One region of the Bradyrhizobium sp. BRP20 genome, then DNA from elsewhere that is predicted to be linked to it. Evidence: predicted binding sites of a transcription regulator. Region 1 holds the regulator's gene; each other region holds the start of a gene.
What was found. The regulator PhoB, encoded in region 1, activates phosphate uptake and scavenging genes when phosphate is short. The targets are predictions, from matches to a motif close to TGTCATNNANCTGTCAT.

Region 1 (7,876 bases):
ATGAGAATGCCGGCGGTGTGCGGACCAATCGCCTTCTTCACGGCGTCGAGGTCGCCGTGCGGCACCTGATCGAAGCCGTCCATCGGCGGACCGAAGCCCTCGAGATATTTCGCAGAGCCGGTGGCGGCGAGCGTCGCCAGCGTGCGGCCATGGAAGGCACCCTCGAAGGTGATCATGCGGTAACGCTCCGGATGCCCCTTGGAGAAGTGATGGTGGCGCACCAGCTTGATCACGCCTTCCAGCGCCTCGGCGCCGGAATTGCAGAAGAACACGAAGTCCGCAAAGCTCTCATTGCAGAGGCGGCTTGCGAGCTTCTCGCCGTCAGGGCTCTGGAACAGGTTCGACATGTGCCAGAGCTTGGTCGCCTGCTCCTGCAACGCCTTGACCAGCGCGGGATGGACATGGCCGAGCGCATTCACCGCGACACCCGAGGTGAAATCGAGATAGCGATCGCCGTTGGTCGCGATCAGCCAGCAGCCTTCGCCGCGCTCGAAACCGAGGTCGGCCCTGGCGAAAACGGGGAGCAAATGCGGCGCTGCGCTGTTAGTCATGACGTCACTTGAATGTTGCGGACGGTGTGAGGCATGCATTGCGCGACGCACCATCGACCGGCCCCGGAAAACGAAACGTGCCGCCTTTTAAGGGCGGCACGTGGCACTATCTTATGCCTGGCAAGACGGGTGTCAATGCCGCCCGGAAAGCCTCGCGAAACGCTGATTCCGTAGTCTTGCGGTGCCGATTTTGCGGGTTTTTCACCACGGAACATGTGGAAGCGAGTCGGCGGACTCTTGCGCGGGAGTCACGCCATATTGTAGCGTTTGGACTGTCAGATACGACATCTCGTGCAGCAGTTCTGATCCCAGAAGTCCTCATGTACCGGCGTAAACGTTCGGGCGTCTTGAGCGCGCCCGGCGAGCCTTAAGGGATTCTGACGGCACGGGTTTTTCAAGGCTAAAGCATTCGCTGCGAAGGCCCCAGGATGGCAGGCGCGCAGCGAGGGAAAGGGTGCAATGACGGTTTTGACCTGGTCCGATGATCGCGTCGAGCAGCTGAAGAAGCTCTGGGAGGCCGGACTTTCGGCCAGCCAGATCGCGGCGGAGCTCGGCAATGTGACCCGCAATGCCGTGATCGGCAAGGTGCACCGGCTCGGCCTGTCCGGCCGCGCCAAGAGCCCTTCATCGGCAGCGCCGCGGCCGCGCAAGGCACGGCCCGCGCAGCATATGATGCGGGTGACCCGCCCCGTCGCGCGCGGCAACACCGCGTTGGCGCAGGCCTTCGAGGTCGAGTTGGAAGCCGAGCCGGTTACCTACGACAACGTTGTGCCGATGAGCCAGCGGCTGTCGCTGCTGGAATTGAACGAGGCGACCTGCCACTGGCCGGTCGGCGATCCCTCGAGCCCGGATTTCTTCTTCTGCGGCGGCAAGGCGCTCTCCGGCCTGCCCTACTGCGCCCAGCATTCGCGCGTGGCCTATCAGCCCGCAGCGGACCGCCGTCGCGCAGCACCGAAACCGGGCACGCGGTGAGCTTGCGGAATTCCCTGATCGCCAAGCTTTGATCGCCAAGCTTGATCGCCAAGACTGCAGCCGTCACACGATGACGGCTCCCAATCGCTCGGTGTCATCCCCGCGAATGCGGGATCCGTAACCGCGGGGCGCAATCGTTGCGCGAGATGGTCACTCCGAGTCTTCGCCAAACCACGTCCTGTGGCTAATCGCGAACAGCGCAAGCGCTCGCGCTGAGATCCCGGGCTGGCGCTGCGCGCGCCCCGGGATGACGGTCGAGATCGGCGCCGCAGTTCGCCAAACCAGCTGTCGCTGGCGCTTTATGTCTGCTCAGCCTTCGCGAAGCGATCGTCCAGCGCGTAGCCGGCGCCGCGGACGGTGCGGATCGGGTCCTGCTCGCGGCCGAGATTGAGCAGCTTGCGCAGGCGGCCGATATGCACGTCGACGGTGCGCTCGTCGATGTAGATGTCGCGGCCCCAGACGCTGTCGAGCAGCTGCTCGCGCGAGAACACGCGGCCGGGATGCTCCAGGAAGAACTCCAGCAGGCGATATTCGGTCGGACCGAGATCGATCGGCCGGCCCGAGCGCGCCACGCGGCGCTTGTCGCGGTCGAGCTCGATATCGCCATAGGCGAGCACGGTGGCGAGGCGCTCGGGGCTCGCGCGCCTGAGCAAGCCCTTCACGCGCGCAAGCAGCTCCGGCACCGAGAACGGCTTGACGATATAATCATCCGCGCCGGTCGCGAGCCCGCGCACCCGTTCGCTCTCCTCGCCGCGCGCGGTGAGCATGATGATCGGCAGCTGCTTGGTCTCGGGGCGGGTCCGAAGCCGCCGGCACAGCTCGATGCCTGACAGGCCCGGCAGCATCCAGTCGAGCACGATCAGATCGGGAATGTGCTCCTTGAGGCGGGTGTCGGCGTCATCGCCGCGCATCACCGTCTCGACGTCATAGCCGTCGCCTTCGAGGTTGTAGCGAAGAAGCTCGGTGAGAGCTTCCTCGTCCTCAACCACCATAATGCGTGCGCCCATGTGGTCGTAGCTCCTTAAGTCGTCAGGTGTTCGGCACCGTCGTGGCGAAGGTCGTCATGTCGCCCTTCGGCCGCTTGTCGGTGATCGCCTGGCCCTCGATCATGTAGAACACGGTCTCGGCGATGTTGGTGGCGTGGTCGCCGATCCGCTCGATGTTCTTGGCACAGAACATCAGGTGGATGCAGAACGAGATGTTGCGCGGATCCTCCATCATGTAGGTGAGGAGCTCGCGGAACAGCGAGGTGCAGATGGCGTCGACTTCTTCGTCGCCCTTCCACACCGCCATCGCCGCCGGCAGGTCGTGCGCGGCATAGGCGTCCAGCACCGACTTGACCTGCTGCTGCACGAGGTCGGTCATGTGCTCCAGGCCGCGGAACAGCTTGAGCGGATGGAAATCCGTCTCCAGCGCCGCGACGCGCTTGCCCATGTTCTTGGCGAGATCGCCGATGCGCTCGAGATCGGTCGCAACGCGCATCGCGCCGACGATCTCGCGCAGGTCGACGGCCATCGGCTGGCGGCGGGCGATGGTGAGCACGGCGCGCTCCTCGATGCGCTTCTGCAGCGCGTCGAGCTCGACGTCGGTGGCGACGACGCGCTGGCCGAGCGCGACGTCGCGGCGGATCAGCGCGTCGACGGAATCGACGATCATGCGCTCGGCGATGCCGCCCATCTCGGCGACCAGGCGGGTGAGCTCCTGAAGGTCGCTGTCGAAAGCCTTTACGGTATGTTCAGAACCCATGTTCCGTCTCCTCAGCCGAACCGGCCGGTGATGTAATCCTGCGTGCGCCGATCGCTCGGCGACGTGAAGATCTTGCTGGTGTCGTCGAACTCGATCAACTCGCCGAGATACATGAAGGCGGTCTTGTCGGAAACGCGCGCCGCCTGCTGCATGTTGTGGGTGACGATCGCGATCGTGTAGTTCTCGGACAATTCCTGGATCAGCTCCTCGACCTTGGCGGTCGAGATCGGGTCGAGCGCCGAGCAGGGCTCGTCAAACAGGATCACCTCGGGCCGCACCGCGACGGTGCGGGCGATGCAGAGGCGCTGCTGCTGGCCGCCGGAGAGCGACAGGCCGGAGGCATTGAGCTTGTCCTTGACCTCGTTCCACAGCGCGCCACCGCGCAGCGCCTTCTCGACGCGGTCGTCCATCTCGGACTTGGAGATCTTCTCATAGAGACGAATGCCGAAGGCGATGTTCTCGTAGATCGTCATCGGGAACGGCGTCGGCTTCTGGAACACCATGCCGACCCGGGCGCGGAGCAGGTTGAGGTCGAGCTTGGGGTCGAGGATGTTGGTATGGTCGAGCAACAGCTGACCGTCGGCGCGCTGGCCCGGATAGAGGTCGTACATCCGGTTGAAGATGCGCAGCAGGGTGGACTTGCCGCAGCCGGACGGGCCGATGAACGCCGTGACGCGGTTGGTGCCGAGCGCCAGGTTGATGTTCTTCAACGCGTGGTGGTCGCCGTAGTAGAAGTTGAGGTTGCGCGCCGTGACCTTGGCGGGCGCCTCGGGCAGGGGCTGCGAGCCGGGATGAACGGTCGGTGCGCTGACGGAAACAGACATTTCACTCATTTTGCAGTCCTCTCGGCGCCAAGGATGCGCGCGCCAATGTTAAGGGCAAGCACGGTCAGGGTGATCAACAGCGCGCCGCTCCAGGCGAGTTGCTTCCAATACTCGTAGGGGCTCTGCACGAAGTTGTTGATGGTGACAGGCAGGTTCGCCATCGTCTTGTTCAGGCCGAGGCTGAAGAACTGGTTCGATAGTGCCGTGAACAACAGCGGCGCGGTCTCGCCGGCGACTCGGGCGGTCGCCAGCAGCACGCCGGTGATGAGGCCGGAGCGCGCGGCACGATAGGCGATACGCTTGATCACCAGCGAGCGCGGCAGGCCGAGCGCGCTGGCAGCTTCGCGCAACGGATTCGGCACCAGCAGTAGCATGTCTTCGGTGGTGCGCACGACGACCGGGATCACGATGACGGCAAGCGCCAGCGCGCCCGCAATCGCCGAGAAGCCGCGCATCGGCACCACCACCGCGCCATAGATGAAGAGGCCGATGATGATCGAGGGTGCCGACAGGAGAATGTCGTTGATGAAGCGGATCACCGAGGTCAGCTTGTCGTTGCGGCCGTACTCGGCGAGATAGGTGCCGGCGAACAGGCCGAGCGGCGCGCCGATGCCGACGCCGATCACGGTCATGATCAACGAGCCGACGATGGCGTTGCGCAGGCCGCCCTCGGTCGATCCGGGCGGCGGCGTGTCAGCTGTGAAGACCTGGAGGTTGAGCCCGGCCAGGCCGTTGTAGAGCAGCGTGACCAGGATCAGCGCGAGCCAGGTGACGCCGAAGGCGGCGGCTGCGATGCAGAGGCCGCGAATGATGATGTCCCAGCGGCGGCGGCGCGAATAGATCGGGTTCATGGCTTCACTTCCCGGCCTTGGTTTCGAGGCGCAGCAGCATCAAACGGGCGGCAGCGAGCACGAAGAACGTCAGCACGAACAGCAGGAGGCCGAGCAGGATCAGGCCGGACTGGTGCAGGCCGTCGCTCTCGGCAAATTCGGAGGCGATCGCCGCCGAAATCGTCGTGCCCGGCGCGAAGATCGACGAGGAGATCCGGAACGAGTTGCCGATGATGAAGGTCACCGCCATGGTCTCGCCGAGCGCCCGGCCCAGCGCCAGCATGACGCCGCCGATGATGCCGACGCGGGTGTAGGGGATCACCACGCTGCGGACGACCTCCCAGGTGGTGCAGCCGACGCCGTAGGCGGCTTCCTTCAGCACCGGCGGCACCGTCTTGAACACGTCGACCGAAATCGAGGTGATGAAGGGCAGCACCATGATGGCGAGGATCAGCGCGGCGTTGAACAGGCTGAGATAGGACGGGGGCCCTGCGAAGATCGCACCCAGCACGGGGACGCCGTCGAACACCCTGATCATGAAAGGCTGGAAGGTGTTGGCCAGGAACGGGCCGAGCACGAAGAAGCCCCACATGCCGTAGATGATCGAGGGGATGCCGGCGAGCAGCTCAACCGCCATGCCGATCGGGCGCCGCAGCCATTGCGGGCAGAGCTCGGTGAGGAAGATCGCAATGCCGAGACCGACGGGAATGGCGATCAGCATCGCGATGAAGGAGGTGACGAGCGTGCCGTAGATCGGCCCGAGCGCGCCGAGCACCGGCGGATCGGCCGAGGGCGCCCAGCGCTGCGTCCACAGGAAGGAGATGCCGAACTCCTGGATCGCCGGGAAGGCGCCGACGATCAGCGAGATGATGATGCCGCCGAGGATCAGCAGCACCGAGATCGCGGACAACCGCGTGATCCAGTAGAAGGTGACGTCGCCGAGCTTGAACGCGCTCAAGGCCTTGGCGCGATCATATGGACCGGCAGCATCAATCACATTGCTCTCAACAGCCATCTCAGCCACGCCGATCCCCTATACCCGTTTTATGTACGCTTGTTGTTGGTGGCGCGCTCCGGATGCGGCAGGAGGCCGATCCGGAGCGGAGATCTTGCAGCGCCCCGGAACCGTGTCCGGGACACATATAGCGCCTTAGCTCTTGATCTCGGCAGCCCAGGTCTTCTCGATCTGCTGGACGACGCTGTCCGGCATCGGAATGTAGTCGAGCTCCTCGGCCATCTTGCCGCCGTTCTTGAAGGCCCAGCGGAAGAACTTGATCGCTTCCTGCGCGGCCGCCTTGTCGGTGGCGGACTTGTGCATCAGGATGAAGGTCGCCGCCGTGATCGGCCAGGACTTCTCGCCGGGCTGCTCGGTCAGGATGACGTAATAGCCGGGAGCCTTGGACCAATCGGCGTTGGAGGCGGCCGCCTGGAAGGCCTCGACGGTCGGCTGCACCGGCTTGCCGGCCTTGTTGACGAGACCGGTGTGGGTGAGCTTGTTCTGCTTGGCATAGGCGTATTCGACATAGCCGATCGAGTTCTTGGTCTGGCTGATGTTGCCCGACACACCCTCGTTGCCCTTGGCGCCGACGCCGACCGGCCACTCGACCGCGGTGCCCTCGCCGACCTTGCTCTTCCAGTCCGCGCTGGCCTTGGAGAGATAGTTGGTGAAGTTGAAGGTGGTGCCCGAGCCGTCCGAACGACGGACAACGGTGATGGCTTCTGACGGCAGCTTCGCGCTGGGATTGAGCTTCTTGATCGCGGCATCGTCCCACTTGGTGATCTTGCCGAGATAGATGTTGGCCAGGGTCTCGCCGTCGAACACCAGCTCGCCCGGCTTCACGCCCTCGATGTTAACGACGGGGACGATGGCACCCATCACCATCGGCCACTGGACGAGGCCGTCCTTCTCGAGCTGCTCGGCCTTGAGCGGCGCGTCGGTGGCGCCGAAGGTCACGGTCTTGGCCTGGATCTGCTTGATGCCGCCGCCCGAGCCGATCGACTGGTAGTTCAGACCGTTGCCGGTCTCCTTTTTGTAGGCGTCAGCCCACTTCGAATAGATCGGGAACGGGAACGTCGCGCCGGCACCGGTGATGTCGGCCGCAAAGGCTACCGTCGTCGATGCGGCGACCAAGCCGGCAGCGACCATGGTTTTGAGGAAATTCATGCTGGTCTCCATACAGGGGAGCGAAGCGCCATCCGCGCCCGATCGCGCTCCCCGCGCCGCCGCTTTAGGGGCGGTCGGCTGTGCTTTTACGAAGGTTTCGTGACAGTTGGATGACGACACCAAGCAATTGAAATTGCTTGCGCTTCCGATCAAGCCGGAGTCTTGATCTGGGGAAAACAGGCGGTGAAAGTGGCGCCCTGCCTGGGCACGCTTTCGATCAAAAGGCGGCCGCGATGACGGTTAAGGATATGTTTCACCAACGATAACCCGAGCCCGGTGCCGCCTTGCGAGCGGCTGTCGCCGACGTCGACCCGGTAGAAGCGCTCCGTCAGACGCGGCAGGTGCTCCGGCGCGATGCCCGGGCCGAAATCGCGGACCATGACCCGGATTTCCTGAGTTCCGTCAGCGGCGGCGCTCGAGGTCAGCGACACGATGACGCGCCCGCCGGAGGCGCCGTATTTGAGCGCGTTCTCGATCAGGTTCTCGAACAGGCGGAGCAGCTCCTCGCGGTCCCCCGCGATCATCACCGGCGGCTCCGGCAGGTGGATGTCCACCTCGACCTGACGCTCGCGCGCCAGCGGCTCGAGCCCGTCGGCGACCTGACGGATGATCGGGACGAGATCGACCAGGGTGTCGGGCCGGACATGGGCCGACAGCTCGACCCGCGACAGCGACAAGAGATCGTCGATCAGGCGCGCCATGCGCGTGGCCTGGTTGTGCATGATGCCGAGGAAGCGCTCGCGCGCCTTGGGATCGTCCTTGGCCTGGCCCTGGAGCGTATCGATGAAG
Region 2 (7,876 bases), 770 kb from region 1:
TGGGTCGCGCCGCTGATCGGCGGCGCGCTCCTCGGGGTGATCTATCGCTGGCTCAGCGAGGAGCCCAGCGGCGTCGTTGCGGGCGTGAAGACGGCGTAGTCACAATCGCCCGGCGGGATTGCAGCTCTTGCTGCGATCCCGTCACTTGTCGCGGGGCGGCCTGACTTCCGTCACGTGGCCCATCTTGCGGCCGGGGCGCGGCGCACCCTTGCCGTAGATGTGCACGGTCGCGCCCGGCACGCTCATCCACTTTTCGTAATCGTTGATCTCGTCGCCGATCAGGTTGGTCATGGTGACGACGTCGCCGTGGCGCACCGGCTTGCCGAGCGGCCAGCCGGCGATGGCGCGGATGTGTTGCTCGAACTGCGAGACGGAGGCGCCGTCGAGCGTCCAGTGCCCGGAATTGTGCACGCGCGGCGCGATCTCGTTGACCAGCACCTTCGGTCCGGTGCCGCCTGCCAGCACGAACATTTCGACCGCGAGCACGCCGACATAGTCGAGCGCGCTTGCGATTTTGCTCGCGATGCTGCGCGCCTCCTCGGCGAGCGCGTCAGGAATCGGCGCGGGCGCACGCGATATCTTCAGGATGTGGTCGCGGTGCTCGTTCTCGGTGACGTCGAAGCACTCGACCTCGCCCGTGGCCGCGCGCGCGGCGATCACGGAGATCTCGCGCTCGTAGGGCACGAAGGCCTCCAGGATCGCCGATTTGGTGGCGAGGCTGGTCCACACCTTCGCGATGTCGTCGCCCTCGCGGATGATGGCCTGGCCCTTGCCGTCATAGCCGAAGCGGCGGGTTTTCAGCACCGCTGGAAGGCCGATCCTGGCGATCGCCTCGCGCAGCGAGGAGACGGAGGTGACGTCGGCGTAGGCGGCAGTGCCGATCCCGAGCTTCGTCACGAAATCCTTCTCGGCGAGCCGGTCTTGGGTCGTCTCGAGGATCTTGCGGTTGGGCAGCACCGGGCGGCGCGCGTCCAATACCAGCGCGGCTGCCGCCGGCACGTTCTCGAATTCGTAGGTGATGACGTCGACATCATGCGCGAACAATTCGAGCGCCTCGACGTCGGCATATTCGGCGCAGGTCGCGTTCAGCACGACGTCGAAGGCCGGCGAATCCGGATCGGGCGAGAACACCTGGCAGCGCAGGCCGAGTCGCGCCGCGGCCATGGCCAGCATCCGGCCCAATTGTCCGCCGCCGAGGATTCCGATGGTGTCACCGGGCTTCAGCTTCACGTGCCTGGTGTCCGTCACGCCTTGTCCTCCGGCCGCTCGGCGACCGCCTCGGTCTGGGCCTTGCGCCAGGCGGCGAGGCGATCCGACAGGGCCGGGTCGGACAATGCCAACACGGCCGCTGCCAGCAGCGCGGCATTGATCGCGCCGGCCTTGCCGATGGCGAGGGTGCCGACCGGAATGCCCGCGGGCATCTGGACGATCGAATAGAGCGAATCGACGCCCTTGAGCGTCTTGGATTCGACGGGAACGCCGAAGACGGGAAGTTCCGTCAGCGCCGCCGCCATGCCGGGCAGATGGGCCGCGCCACCGGCGCCGGCGATGATAATCTTGTAACCTGCGGCCTTGGCACCCTTGGCGAATGCGAACAGCCGGTCGGGCGTGCGGTGGGCCGAGACGATGCGGCTGTCGGCAGCAATGCCGAGCGCGTCAAGCGTGTCGGCGGCGTGCCGCATCGTGTCCCAGTCCGACTGGCTTCCCATGATGATGGCGATCGGCGCGGTCATGACGTCAATTGTGCCCAGAAAAACAGAGAGATAGGCCAGATTAATGATTCCGGCCGGCGGCTCGCAAGGCGGTGGCAAGGAGAAGGGAATCCACTATCCTGTCTTGGTGAATCCCCGCAAGCCTTCATTGAGCAGGATGCCCATGAAGAAACCGAAAAGGGCGAGCCCTGCGAAGGCCAGAAAGGGCCGGAACATGAGCGCCGCCCGATCCAAAGCCGTTTCGAGCCGCGCGGCCAAACCGGCCTTGCGCAGAGCGCCGGCTGCCGATGACGGCAAGGCGATCATCCGCGGCCTCAGGAGCAAGCTCAAGGCGGCCCTGCTGCGGATCTCGGAGCTCGAGGCGGCCGCCGATACCGATTTCCTGCTCGGGATTCCCAACCGGCGCGGTTTCGAGCGCGAGCTCGCGCGCGCCATCGCCTATATGAAGCGCTACCGCGCCAGCGGGGCGCTGATCGTGCTCGACGTCGATCGGCTGAAGCCGATCAACGATTCCTTCGGTCATGCCGCCGGCGATGAGGTGCTCAAGGCGATTGTCGCCACGCTGACGCGACAGGTCCGCGCCTCCGACGTGGTCGGCCGGCTCGGGGGCGACGAGTTCGCGCTGCTGCTCTGGAATCTCAGCGAGACCGATGCGAAGGTCAAGGCTGCGGCCTTGGAGCAGGCGATCGACGAATTGTCATTCGTTTTTCGCGGCCAGCACGTGGCCGCGGGCGCCTCGGCCGGCGTCGCGCTGCTCGGTCCGCAATCCGCTGCAGGCCGCGCCCTGGAGGAGGCGGATGCCGCCATGTATGTGCGCAAGGCGAGCCGCCGGCACGAGCCGCGGATCAGGCTGGTCGGCGGCGAGCGCTAGTCTAGAGGGTGGCAAGATCTTCCGGCACGTTGCCGAACTTGCGCAGCAGCGTCGCGTCGCCGAATTCGCCGGTCATGGGATCGCCGCTGCGGCTGAACGCGATCGCGCCGATATGGCCGGCGCCGCGCGCCAGCATCTCTGCGCGTCGCAGCGCCGCCGTCGAGGACTGACACTCCTCTGCAGCGCCTGCGACGGGTGATCCGTCGTCATCGATCAAGAAGGGCATTGCAACGTAATAGGTCACATCCGACATGGCGTTGCTCCAAGGTTGAAGATTATGCGGCGCTGCTCTTGCTCCGCATCTTGCTGCGCGAGATCTCCGGAATGCAGCCGGCTGAAATCGCCGCCTGCAATTCCTCCAGCTCGGCTTCCAGATATTCGTTGGCCATGATCAGCGCCTTGATGGTGCTGCGCAGATTGCCGTCGCACATCGCGATCGCCTGATCGCAGGCCTGTTCGTAATGGCTGTTGTCGAAAAGGGCGGTTGCCGACATCTGCGTTGTCCTCGTGTGTTGTCCTTGAGCGTTCTCTGAGGTGGGGCGCCCGCGAATGTTCCTATTTTGTTCTTATTGAGTCAAGCGGATTCGGAAGCGGCGGGGCGCCGCGCAAGACCGGCTCACGGTCAGGCGATGATGTCGGGGGTGATCTGGTCTTCGATGAACGCGATGCGGTCGCGCAACAACAGCTTGCGCTTCTTCAGGCGCTGTAACCGCAACAGGTCGGGGGCGGGCGATTGATGCAATGCATCGATCGCCGCATCGAGATCTCGGTGTTCCTGCTGCAACCGGGTGAGCTCGGCTTCGAGCTCACGCTCATCTTCATTGGTCATGTCTGCGGTGGCCGAAAACCGATAGGCGTGAGATCCGGGCTGTGGATGCCCTGTGGAAATTATCGTCCTTGCGCCGCGTGATCGCAAGCGATCTGCGATCCCTCGTCCCCGATCTCCAGCAACATATTTCTGCAGGGAGCTGCGGCGGTGCGTCGGCGTATTGATATCATGGATTTTTCCGGCGTGGTTCCCTTAGTCACGCTTCGTTACATATGAACTTTCAAAAATGACGCTGCAACGACGGATACCCATCGACAGGACGAATCGGTGATGTAGACTTGGTTGTCCGGATCGAATCCTAAAGGTTCAACCCTACCGAGGAGGTTTCGAATGACAATTCAGGCACATCTCGTTGAATTGGAACGGAAGCACAAACTTCTCGAAAACGAATTGCACGAAGCTCTCGTGCACCTTTCAACAGACGACCTGCAAATTGTTGAGTTGAAGCGCCGGAAGTTGATGGTCAAGGACCAGATCGAGCGTCTGAAGCAATCTGGCGACACGCTCCACTAGTAACCCCCGTGACAGTGTAGAGTTGATCACGTCCTTCACGCAGGGATGAGAGCATCCGTGCTCATCCCTGCTGCAAGGTGTGTACCGTGCAACACGGTTGTGCGGCGCTCACTCTTGCTTGGACCCGTGGCTCTCGACGCGCACACTTATCCGCTTCTCGAAACACTGTCGATATCTGCGAGCTCGGCGACGTGATCGGCGATCGCGAGCGAGGACGTCAGTCCCGGCGATTCGATGCCGAACAGATTGATCAGGCCTGCAACGCCGTGATCGCGCGGGCCCTGCATCAAGAAATCCTGCGTGGCCACGGCCGGCGGCACGATCTTCGGGCGGATGCCCGAATAGCTCGGCATCAGCGCGCCGTCAGGCAGCGTCGGCCAGTATTTGCGGATCGCGGGATAGAAGCGCTCGGCGCGTGACGGATCGACCTCGTAGTCGATCGTCTCGATCCATTCGACGTCAGGCCCGAAGCGCGCCTGTCCTGCCATGTCCAGCGTCAAGTGCACCCCGAGGCCGCCGGGCTCCGGCACCGGATAGATCAGACGCGAGAACGGCGCCTTGGCGTTGCAGCTGAAGTAGTTTCCCTTGGCGAGATAGGCCGGCGGAATCCGGTCCAGCGGCATGCCGTCGATGTTGCGCGCCACATGCGTTGCCGACAGCCCCGCGGCGTTGACGAGGAGGTTGCATTGCAGCGTCATCGGTGCCTCGCCGCCGGCATCGATCTCGATGAGGCCGGCCGCCGCCTTGGCACGGATCAGCGGGGTGTGAAACGCGAAAGCTGCGCCGGCGTCCTCGGCTTCGCCGCGCAGTGAGAGCATGTAGGAATGGCTGTCGATGATGCCCGTCGACGGTGACAGCAGCGCGGCGTCGCAGGCGAGCGCCGGCTCCAGCGCGCGTGCGGCCTCGCCCGAGAGCAGCTGCATGTCGAGCACGCCGTTGGCCTCGGCATGCGCCTTGATCGATTGCAGCTTCTCGGTCTCCTTCGGGCTGGTCGCGACGATCAGCTTGCCGCAATTTTTGTGCGGGATGCCGCGCTCGGCGCAGTAGCGGTACAGCGCGTGCTTGCCTGCCACGCACATGCGCGCCATCCAGCTCCCGGCCCGGTAGTAGATGCCGGCATGGATCACCTCGCTGTTGCGCGAGGAGGTGACGGTGCCGATCGCCTCGGCTTCCTCCAGCACGATCACCTCGCGCCCGGCCTGGGCGAGCTTCCGGGCCACCGCGAGCCCGACCACGCCGGCTCCGATGACGACGCAATCGACCCTATCCATGGTTGTGCAGGATACCAGTTGGAAGCACCGGTGGCGCACGGTCCGGATGCGGCGGCGCAGGCGGGGCTTCCGTTAAGAAGTCGTTTATCATGTCAGGGCAATTGCCGCATTTTATGTCACATTATTCTGTTGTGCCCACAGGCGTTTACCCGATCCAAACCCGCGAAGCCAGACAATCCGACGTTGAAATCGCGGGTGGCTGATGGCTGAGAAGAACTGGCACGTGGGCAGCACGCTTTGGATTGCTGTGCACGCCCTCCTATGCCTGGCCGTTACGGGCGCGCCTGCGCGCGCCTTTGCGGCATCGGACAGCCTTGCCGTTCCGGGCGATCTCACCAGGCTTGATCCCGGCGTGATCTGGGAAGCCCTCATCGCGGGCATCGTGGTCTGCTCGTTCCTCGCCGCGATCGGGCTGTGGATCCATTCCTCGCTGCGCCGGTCCAGCCGTTTGCAGCTGCGTCGCAACGCCTTCATCTCCTCCGCCATGAACAACCTCAACCAGGGCGTGGTGATGACGGATGCGCAGCGCCGCGTCATCTTCTGCAATGACCGCTATCTCGAGATCTATGGCCTGACGCGATCCGACCTCCGGCCCAACATGACCGGTTGCGACATCCTGAGGCTGCGCCGCGAGCGCGGAGTGCTCGGCGTCACCGATGACGAATTTTACCGGAAGGCATCGAGCGCCAATGGCCTGACCACGGAACTGCCGGACGGACGGGCTATCCTGGTGAAGTATTTCGTGTTGCCGAACGGCGGCTCGGTGGCGACCCATCTCGACGTCACCGAGCAGCGCAACCTGTCGCGGCAGCTCGCCTCCACCAAGCAGTTCCTGGAATCGGTGCTCGATCATGTGCCGGCCTGCGTGGCGGCCAAGAACATCGAGGACGGCTGCTACATCTTCGCCAACAGCGCCTATGAGAAGTTCTGGGGATTGTCGCGGGACTTCGCCGTCGGCAGGAATGCACGGGAGCTGTTTGCGTCGGCCTCGGCGGCCAGCATCGAGGCCGCTGACCAGGCCGCGCTCAATTCGCCGGATGGCCAGCACCGCAATGAGTTCGAGGTGGATCGTGCCGGCGCGCGGCGCATGGTCGCCTCGATCCGGATCGTGGTCCGCAACGAGAGCAACAAGCCCGAATTTCTGCTCATCCTGTTCGAGGACATCACCGACCGCCGCTCGCTGTCGCAGGAGCTGGAGAGCACCAAGAAGTTCCTCGAGCTCGTGGTCGACAACATCCCGGTTGCGCTGATCGTGGAGCAGGTCAAGGACGGCCGCTATCTGCTCGCCAACCGCAGCGCGGAGACGATCCTCAACCGCAGGCGCGAGGAAGCCACCGGCCTGACCGCGTCCGACATCTTCAACGCCAAGGAAGCCAGGCTGATCGTCGCGCGCGACGAGGCCGCGATCAAGAAGCGCGGGATGATCACCGAGGAGCATCCGATCTCTACCAAGAACGGCCTGCGGCTGTTCCTCACCCGCCGCGCCACCGTGGTCAATGATGCCGGCGAGCCGCAATATCTGATCAAGACCCACGAGGATGTCACCGACCGCCGGCAGACCGAGTCGCGCATGGCGCACATGGCCTATCACGACGGCCTCACCGATCTGCCGAATCGCGCGGCCTTCCTGCAGGCGCTGACTCAGATGATCGAGGCTTGCGAGGGCACGGACGAGGAGTTCGCCGTGCTCTGCGTCGACCTCGACGGCCTCAAGGAGGTCAACGACGTCTTCGGCCATGCGCTCGGCGACAAGCTCCTGATCGAGGTCGCCCATCGGCTCCAGGATTCCGCACGCGGCGGCGTGGTGGCGCGCCTGTCCGGGGACGAGTTCGGCCTGATCATCGACGGCAAGCAGCCCGAGGCCGGCCTCGCGCTGGCGCAGCAGATCGGCGAAGCCGTCGCGAAGGATTTTCAGATCGACGGCCGGCCGGTCCGCGCCGGCATCACCACGGGCATGTCGGTCTTTCCCCACAATGGCACCGATGGCGCCTCGCTGCTCGCCAATGCCGGCGCGGCGCTGTTCCGCGCCAAGCAGAAGTCGCGCGGCACGATCAGCCTCTACCAGCCCGAGATGGACCAGCAGATCCGCGACCGCCGCGTGCTGCACCAGGACCTCTCCATGGCGGTCAAGAATGGCGAGCTCTCGCTCGCCTTCCAGCCGCAGGGGGCCGCGGGCCACAGCGTCGCCGAGAGCGAGATCATCGGCTTCGAGGCGCTGGCGCGCTGGCAGCATCCGGTGCGCGGCCAGGTTTCGCCGGCCGAGTTCATTCCCATCGCCGAGGAGAGCGGCCTCATCGTCGAGATGGGCGAGTGGATCCTGCGCGAGGCCTGCCGCGAGGCGGCGTCCTGGCCGAAGCCGCTGCAGGTCGCGGTCAATCTGTCGCCGGCGCAGTTCATGCACGGCGACGTGGTCGGCCTCGTCCATTCGATCCTGATCGAGACGGGCCTCGCACCCGGCCGGCTCGAGCTCGAGATCACCGAAGGTGTTCTGATCGAGGATTTCGATCGCGGCCTTGCGCTGCTGCGCCGCCTGAAGGCGCTCGGCGTGCGCATCTCCATGGACGATTTCGGCAGCGGCTATTCTTCGCTGAGCTATCTCCAGGCGTTCCCGTTCGACAAGATCAAGATCGACCGCGCCTTCATCATCAATCTCGGCCGCAACCCGCAATCGGCGGCGATC
Region 3 (7,876 bases), on a different contig from region 1:
CTCCTGGGTCGACGCCACGAAGGCGAGATAGACCGGGAAGGCGACGATCGCGATCCCGATCCAGAGGATGATATGGGCAATGTAGCGCCGAAAGCCTTCTTCCTCGACCATCAGTAGGTCACCTTGCGTTCGACGAAGCGGAACTGGATGCCCGTCAGCACGATCACCATGATCATCAGGATCACCGATTGTGCCGCGGAGCTGCCGAGGTTTCCGCCGAGCAGGCCGTCGGTATAGACCTTGTAGACCAGCGTCTCCGTCGACTTGCCCGGACCGCCGCGGGTCATGGTGTCGATGATGCCGAACGTGTCGAAGAAGGCGTAGACGATGTTGACGACCAGGAGGAAGAAGATGGTCGGCGACAGCAGCGGGAAGATCACGGTCCAGAACCTGCGCATCGGGCGGGCGCCGTCGATCGCAGCCGCCTCGATCACGCTTCTGGGGATGCTCTGCAGGCCGGCGAGGAAGAACAGGAAGTTGTAGGAGATCTGCTTCCAGGCGGCGGCCAGGATGATCAGCGCTGCGGCTTGGTCGCCGTCGAGCAGCGGATTCCAGTCGATCCCCAGCGCTCGCAGGTAGCGCGAGAGCACGCCGAGCGAGGGATGCAGCATGAAGATCCAGAGCACGCCGACGACCGGCGGCGCCACCGCATAGGGCCAGATCAGCAGCGTGCGGTAGAGCATCGAGCCGCGCAGCGGCTTGTCTGCCATCACGGCCAGCAGCAGCGCGAACGACAGCGACGACACCGCGATCGCGAATGAGAAGAAGAAGGTGCGCAGGATCGCCTCGAAATAGGCGGGCTCCTTGAACAGCTCGATGTAGTTCTCGAACCAGACGAAGCTGGTCGACAGGCCGAAGGCGTCCTGCAGCAGGAACGACTGGATCATCGCCTGCAAGGCCGGCCAGTAGAAGAAAATCAGGACGATCGCGAGTTGCGGCGCCACCAGCGCATAGGGCAACAGCTTCGATTGGAAAATGGCTTGCTTTTGCATGATGCCCCAGCGCGGCAGGCCGGGCGACCGGCCTGCCGCTTGTCGCCTTACTTCACGGCGGTCTTTTCGAACTGGCGCAGCATGGTGTTGCCGCGCTCGACGGCCGCGTCCAGCGCCTGCTTGGCGGTCTTCTTGCCGGCCAGCGCCTGCTCGATCTCCTCCGCCCAGACGTCACGGAGCTGCACCATGTTGCCGAGGCGCAGGCCGCGCGAATTCTCGGTCGGCTCCTTGTTGGTCAGCTCGAGCAGCGGCGTCTCCAGATAGGGCTGGTCCTTGTAGAAGCCATCCGCCTTGGCCTTCTCATAGGCCGCCTTGGTGATCGGCAGATAGCCCGAGGCCTTGTGGATGTAGACTTGGCGATCGGTGTCCGAGAGGAAGGAGAAGAATTTGGCGACGCCCTTGTAATCGTCCGCCGGTTTGCCGCCCATTACCCAGAGCGAGGCACCGCCGATGATCGAGTTCTGCGGCGCGCCCTTAGCGTCCGGGTAATAGGGCATCGGCACCGCGGTGAAGGCAAACTTGGCCTGCGCCTTGACGTTGCCGAAGAACGCGGACGAGGTCAGGTAGAGCGGACATTCGCCCGACGTGAAGCGGCCTTCGCCGGTGTTGGTGCGGCCGGCATAGTCGTAGGTCTTGTCCTTCTGGAGCTCGACCAGATTTTCGAGATGCTTGACCTGGAGCGGACCGTTGAAGGACAGCACGGTGTCGAAACCGTCGAGGCCGTTGGCCTTGCTGGCGAGCGGCACGTTGTGCCAGGCGGAGAGCTGCTCGAGATTGACCCAGGTGACCCAGGAGTTGGAGAAGCCGCAGGTGGCGTGGCCGGCCGCCTTCAGCTTCTTGGCGGCGTCGAACACTTCGGGCCAGGTCTTCGGCACCTCGACATTCGCTTTCTTCAGTGCGTCGAGGTTGACCCACATCACGGTCGAGGACGAGTTGAACGGGAAGGACAGCATCTCGCCCTTCGAGGTCGAGTAATAGCCGGTGATCGCAGGCAGATAGGCCTTCGGATCGAACTTCTCGCCGGTCTCGGCCATCAGCTTGTAGACCGGCTTCACGGCGCCGGTCGCTGCCATCATGGTGGCGGTGCCGACCTCGAACACCTGCATGATGTGCGGCGCGTTGCCGGCGCGGAACGCGGCGATGCCGGCGTTCATCGTGTCGGCGTAGTTGCCCTTGTAGGTCGGGATCACCTTGTAGTCGCTCTGCGTGGTGTTGAAATCGTTGGCGAGCCTGACGATGACGTCGTTGTTGGCGCCGGTCATCGCGTGCCACCACTGGATTTCGGTCACGGCAAGCGCCGGCGACGCGCCGAGACCAATTGTGAGTGCGACGGCCGCCGCCGTGCCAAAATGTCGAAGAGCCATCAAGAACCTCCCTTGCCCGTCACTAAAGAAGCGCTTGCGCTAGCAGCGCCATATGACGTTCACATGACTGTGTAAGCGGGAGAAACGAAAGCAGCAAGCGCGGCCAAATGGGAAGTTGTCAAATAGGCCAAGACGGAGCCGTCAGCCAACTCGTTCGCGCTGCACATGCGTGCGCGCGCCGCAGTGCGGCATTGAGATGAGGCATTATCGTGCCGCGGGCTCCGAACCTCTCCCACTTGCAAGCGGGAGAGGGAGCGCACCACCGTTGACGCTCGCCTTAGCTCAGCGTTTCCGCTCGGGACCGCAGACCGTGCCTTTTTCGACCATCGCGTCGATCTCGGCCTTGGAGTAGCCGAACTCGCCCAGCACCTCGGCCGCATGCTGGCTGAATTTCGGCGGCACGCGGCGCAGGCTCGGCTTGCTGCGGTCGAGCCGGATCGGCGAGGCAACGCCCTTGTACCAGTCCTTCTCGATAATATCGCCACGCGCGATCGTGTGCGGATTGGTCAACGCCTGGTCGATCTTCTGCACGGGACCTGCAGGCAGGCCGGCCGCGAGCAGGCGGTTGCACAGCGGCTCGGCCTCGTGCTGGCTGAACACGGCGGCAAGCTCGGCGCGCAGTGCCTCGCGATTGGCGATGCGGTCCTTGTTGCGGGCAAAGCGCGGATCGGTGCCGAGCTCGGGCTTGCCGATCTCCTTCGCCAGCTTGCGGAAGGTGCCGTCATTGCCGACGCCGATGAAGATGTTGTCGGTCTTGGTCGGGAAGATCGCGTAAGGCACGAGGTTCGGATGCTCGTTGCCGGTGAGACCCGGCGGCTTGCCATGCATGAAATAATTCGCGGTGTGCGGATGCATGATGGCAAGGCCGGTCTCGTACAGCGTCGTCTCCAGGAACTGGCCCTTGCCCGACCGCTGCCGCTCCGACAGCGCCATCAGGATGCCGATCGCCGCATAAAGTCCGGTGGTGATGTCGACCAAGGGAACGCCGATCCGCATTGGCCCGCTCTCGGGCGAGCCGGTCGCCGCGATCATGCCGGTCATGGCCTGGATGATGGCATCATAGCCGGGGTTGCCGCCGCGCGGGCCGTCGGCGCCGAAGCCGCAGATCCGGCAATGCACGAGGCGGGGATATTTCTTGCTGAGGACGTCGTTGCCGATGCCCCATTTCTCCAGCGTGCCCGGCTTGAAATTCTCGATCAGGACGTCGGCGGTCTCCAGCATCTTGAGCAGCACGATTCGGCCGCCCTCGGAGGCGAGGTCGAGGCCGATCGAGCGCTTGTTGCGGTTGATGCCGACGAAATAGGCCGCATCCTCCTCGTGGAACGGAGGGCCCCATTCGCGCACCTCGTCGCCCGCGGGCGGCTCAACCTTGATCACGTCGGCGCCGTGGTCGGCGAGGATCTGGGTGCAGTAGGGACCGCCGAGCACGCGCGTGAGATCGATGACGCGCAATCCGCTCATGGCGCCCGTTGCTGCTTCAGTCATGCCTTCGCTTCCCTGTGTCGATCATTGGCTCACAGGCCTAGCGAGGTTTGTTTGCGCCAGCAATGGCGCCGAGCGTGGAGCCGCATGCGCCGCCGTGCAGCCATGCCGCGGGGTGGCAAATTCCCTCGGATGCGGCCGGCCCGAGGGGGGATTCCCGGGCCAGCCAATCCGCGCTGCCGATCAGACCACCGTCAGGCGAACGTCGACATTGCCGCGCGTGGCATTGGAGTACGGGCACACCTGATGCGCCTTCGCCACCAGCGCCTCGGCGTCTGCGCGGGCAAGGCCCGGCAGCGAGACCGCGAGGTCGATATCGAGGCCGAAGCCGCCCTCGGAGCGCGGGCCGATGCCGACGGTCGAGGTGACCGAGGCGTCGGCAGGCACCTTCGGGCCGCCCTGCGAGGCCACGAACTTCATCGCGCCGATGAAGCAGGCGGCATAGCCGGCCGCAAACAGCTGCTCGGGATTGTTGCCAGCGCCGCCGCCACCGCCGAGCTCCTTCGGCGTGGTGAGCTTGACGTCGAGCGCGCCGTCGAGGGTCGCAGCATGGCCGTCGCGGCCGCCGGTGGCCTTGGCGCTGGTCTTGTAGAGGACGTTCACAGACATTGTCGTCTCCTCGGGTCTTTCCGGGTTGGGGTGTAAGCTTTATCGCAGACAATTAGATTGCGCGCAATCTAATTCGTCGCGCCTCACATTTAATTGTTCGCAATTGAATCTGGCGCCGGCCGGGCCCAGAATGGGAGAAACGCGCAGGATTCTTCATGGCCCGGAAATCAACGGCGGTAGACCCGCTTCGTCTCGACAACCAGATCTGCTTCGCGGTCTATTCCGCTACGCACGCCTTTAACCGTGTCTACAAGCCGCTGCTCGATCGGCTCGGCCTGACCTATCCGCAATATCTGGTCATGCTGGTGCTGTGGGAGCGCGACGACGTGCCGGTCAAGGAGATCGGCGAGAAGCTGTTCCTGGATTCGGGCACGCTGACGCCGCTGCTGAAGCGCCTCGAGGCCGCCCATCTCGTCAGGCGCACCCGCTCGCGTGAGGACGAGCGCCAGGTTCTGATCGCCCTGACGCCGCAGGGCCATGCGCTGAAGGAAAAGGCCCGCAGCGTGCCGCAATCGATCCTGGCGGCATCGGACTGCTCGGTGTCGGAGCTGGTCGCGATGAAAGACGAGATCGTCGCGCTGAGGGATCGGCTGAATGCGGTGATCGGGGAGTAGGGGCTAAAGCCGCTTCTTGGCGAAGGAGCGGCCTGATGCTGACTTCAAGTACTTTTCGAATGCGACGGCCTGCTTCTCGTCGCTGAATGCGACGTAAGTCTTGAGCCGCCAAGGTCCGTATTTCGAAGTGTGGGGCACCTCGCCAGCATTGTGCTTTGCCAGTCGGGCGCGGAGGTCGTCAGTGATCCCGACATCGCCGCGGCAGCCTTCGCTAGCTTCGCCACGAGGGAGCGGAGCTGGCTTGCCGAGCCGTAGCTGGCGAAGCCAGCGAAGGCTGGTGGAGCCAGGCGGGATCGAACCGCCGACCTCTTGCATGCCATGCAAGCGCTCTCCCAGCTGAGCTATGGCCCCTTAACCCTAGACGGAGTGAACCTGGTCGATCACCCCGGACCGGCGAGCCTTCCGACTCGCGCGGTGCACCCTTTTTCACAGATCAGGGCTGATCTCAAGTCTCTTCATCACCGCCGACATCACCAATGATGTCGGTCACGTCCTCATCGCCCTCTTCTTCGTCGGCAATGAAGGTCGAATCGTCGTCATCATCGTCATCGAGGGTCTCGTCGACCTCGATATCGTCCTCCGATTCGGGCACGACCGCCTTGACCTTGCCGGTGTTCTCCTCGGCATCGGCCTCCTCGAGCGAGACCAACTCCTCGGTCTCCGCCGGCTCCGGCGCGTTGTCCTGGGCCATGTTGCGGGCCTCGGCCGCACGGGGGCCGCGGGCAGGAGCGACCGGGGCGATCGGCACCACTTCGCCGGTATAGGGCGAGATCACCGGATTCTTGTTGAGGTCATAGAACTTCTTGCCCGTGGTCGGGCAAATACGTTTGGTTCCGAGTTCGGACTTGGCCACGGCAGGAATCCTGGGAATGTCTGAAAAGCGGTGCTTCACTTGGCTAGTTGGCGGCCCGCTGTCAATAGCGCATTACGGGAGAACGACATGCCCGTGACGGGGCGCGGACCATGTGGTACCTGCGCGCCAGCCCACCGGGCCTATTCAAGGACACAATCTTGACCCATTCCGATCAACCGAGGCCGCTCCAGTCTCGCGCCAGCGGTCCCCTGACCGGGAAAGTACGGGTGCCCGGCGACAAGTCGATCTCCCACCGCGCCCTCATCCTGGGCGCGCTCGCGGTCGGCGAGACCAGGATTTCGGGCCTGCTCGAGGGCGAGGACGTCCTCAACACCGCCAAATCGATGCAGGCGCTGGGCGCCAGCGTCGAGCGCACCGGCGATTTCGCCTGGACCGTCAACGGCGTCGGGGTCGGAGGCTTCGCCCAGCCCAAGGCAGCACTGGATTTCGGCAATTCCGGCACCGGCTGCCGGCTGGTCATGGGCGCCGTCGCCGGCTGCCCAATTTCGGCGGTGTTCGACGGCGACGCCTCGCTGCGCAGCCGTCCGATGCGCCGGATCCTCGATCCCCTGGAAAAGATGGGTGCCAGAGTCACCGCCGGCGGCGAGGGCGGGCGCCTGCCGCTGACCCTCCAGGGCGCGCGCGCCCCCCTGCCGATCGTCTACAAGACCCCGGTCGCCTCGGCCCAGATCAAATCGGCCGTGCTGCTGGCGGGCCTCGCCGCTCCCGGCACCACCACGGTCATCGAGACCGAGGCCAGCCGCGACCACACCGAGCTGATGCTGAAGCATTTCGGCGCCGACATCACCTCGGTCCAGGAAGGCCGGCACGGCCGCCGCATCACGCTGGTGGGCCAGCCCGAGCTGCATGGCGCCAATGTCGTGGTGCCCGCCGATCCCTCTTCGGCTGCCTTCCCGATCGTCGCGGCGCTGATCGTGGAGGGCTCCGATGTCGTGCTGTCCGACGTCATGACCAATCCGCTGCGCACTGGGCTGTTCACCACGCTGCGCGAAATGGGCGCCTCCATCGAGGAGAGCGAAGTGCGCGGCGATGCCGGCGAGCCGATGGCGCGCTTGCGCGTGCGGGCGTCGAAGCTGCGCGGCGTCGAGGTGCCGCCCGAGCGCGCGCCGTCGATGATCGACGAATATCTGGTGCTGGCGGTGGCGGCGTCGTTCGCCGAAGGCACCACGATCATGCGCGCCCTGCAGGAGCTGCGCGTCAAGGAATCCGACCGGCTTGAAGCCACCGCCGCCATGCTGCGCGTCAACGGCGTCAAGGTCGAGGTCTCCGGCGACGATCTGATCGTGGAGGGCCGCGGCCACGTCCCGGGCGGCGGCACTGTCGCCACCCATATGGACCATCGCATCGCGATGTCCGCGCTGGTGATGGGCTGCGCCTCCGATCAGCCCGTGACCGTCGACGACACCGCCTTCATCGCCACCAGCTTTCCGGATTTCATTCCGATGATGCGTTCGCTAGGGGCCGAGTTTTCATGATCATCGCCATCGACGGGCCCGCGGCTTCGGGCAAGGGCACGCTCGGCAAGCGTCTCGCCCACCATTACGGCTATCGTCATCTCGATACCGGCGTGATCTATCGCGCGGTCGCCTACTCCTTGATGCAATCAGGGCACGATCTCAACGATGAGGCGGCCGCGGTGCAGGCCGCGTTGGAGCTCGATCCCGAAAAGTTCGGCAATCCTGCGCTGAAGACCCAGAAGGCCGGCGAGGGAGCCTCGATCGTGTCGGCAATCCCTCGGGTTCGCGAGGTCCTGGTCAATTTCCAGCGCCAGTTCGCCGCCGATCCGCCCGGCGCCGTGCTCGACGGCCGCGATATTGGAACCGTGATCTGCCCCCATGCCGACGTGAAGATCTTCGTGGTCGCCGACCCCAAGGTCCGCGCCCGGCGCCGCACCATGGAGGCCAAAGCGCGGGGCGAGGAGGCGGACGAGGCGGCCGTGCT

Region 2: I6F33_RS04220 (YdcH family protein) is a predicted target of PhoB. The motif match lies at 3,639-3,655, and genes of this name have one in related genera.
Region 3: ugpB (sn-glycerol-3-phosphate ABC transporter substrate-binding protein UgpB) is a predicted target of PhoB. The motif match lies at 2,409-2,425, and genes of this name have one in related genera.

What each region holds. Positions count from the first base shown of each region.
Region 1 covers NZ_JADYVY010000001.1:104,686-112,561, reverse strand. The annotation lists gene I6F33_RS00510 (aspartate aminotransferase family protein) at 1-551, opposite strand, end outside; gene I6F33_RS00505 (GcrA family cell cycle regulator) at 1,011-1,523, shown strand; gene phoB (phosphate regulon transcriptional regulator PhoB) at 1,823-2,530, opposite strand; gene phoU (phosphate signaling complex protein PhoU) at 2,553-3,269, opposite strand; gene pstB (phosphate ABC transporter ATP-binding protein PstB) at 3,281-4,102, opposite strand; gene pstA (phosphate ABC transporter permease PstA) at 4,099-4,944, opposite strand; gene pstC (phosphate ABC transporter permease subunit PstC) at 4,949-5,938, opposite strand; gene pstS (phosphate ABC transporter substrate-binding protein PstS) at 6,074-7,087, opposite strand; gene I6F33_RS00470 (ATP-binding protein) at 7,237-7,876, opposite strand, start outside.
Region 2 covers NZ_JADYVY010000001.1:878,654-886,529, forward strand. The annotation lists gene aqpZ (aquaporin Z) at 1-99, shown strand, start outside; gene I6F33_RS04190 (5-(carboxyamino)imidazole ribonucleotide synthase) at 142-1,248, opposite strand; gene purE (5-(carboxyamino)imidazole ribonucleotide mutase) at 1,245-1,733, opposite strand; gene I6F33_RS04200 (GGDEF domain-containing protein) at 1,876-2,583, shown strand; gene I6F33_RS04205 (hypothetical protein) at 2,585-2,836, opposite strand; gene I6F33_RS04210 (hypothetical protein) at 2,859-3,077, opposite strand; gene I6F33_RS04215 (YdcH family protein) at 3,206-3,412, opposite strand; gene I6F33_RS04220 (YdcH family protein) at 3,743-3,925, shown strand; gene I6F33_RS04225 (NAD(P)/FAD-dependent oxidoreductase) at 4,072-5,196, opposite strand; gene I6F33_RS04230 (EAL domain-containing protein) at 5,399-7,876, shown strand, end outside.
Region 3 covers NZ_JADYVY010000009.1:89,535-97,410, reverse strand. The annotation lists gene ugpE (sn-glycerol-3-phosphate ABC transporter permease UgpE) at 1-111, opposite strand, end outside; gene ugpA (sn-glycerol-3-phosphate ABC transporter permease UgpA) at 111-992, opposite strand; gene ugpB (sn-glycerol-3-phosphate ABC transporter substrate-binding protein UgpB) at 1,040-2,356, opposite strand; gene I6F33_RS21720 (CaiB/BaiF CoA-transferase family protein) at 2,639-3,841, opposite strand; gene I6F33_RS21715 (organic hydroperoxide resistance protein) at 4,022-4,447, opposite strand; gene I6F33_RS21710 (MarR family winged helix-turn-helix transcriptional regulator) at 4,603-5,061, shown strand; gene I6F33_RS38630 (GIY-YIG nuclease family protein) at 5,065-5,376, opposite strand; tRNA gene I6F33_RS21700 (tRNA-Ala) at 5,337-5,412, opposite strand; gene I6F33_RS21695 (TIGR02300 family protein) at 5,507-5,914, opposite strand; gene aroA (3-phosphoshikimate 1-carboxyvinyltransferase) at 6,073-7,410, shown strand; gene cmk ((d)CMP kinase) at 7,407-7,876, shown strand, end outside.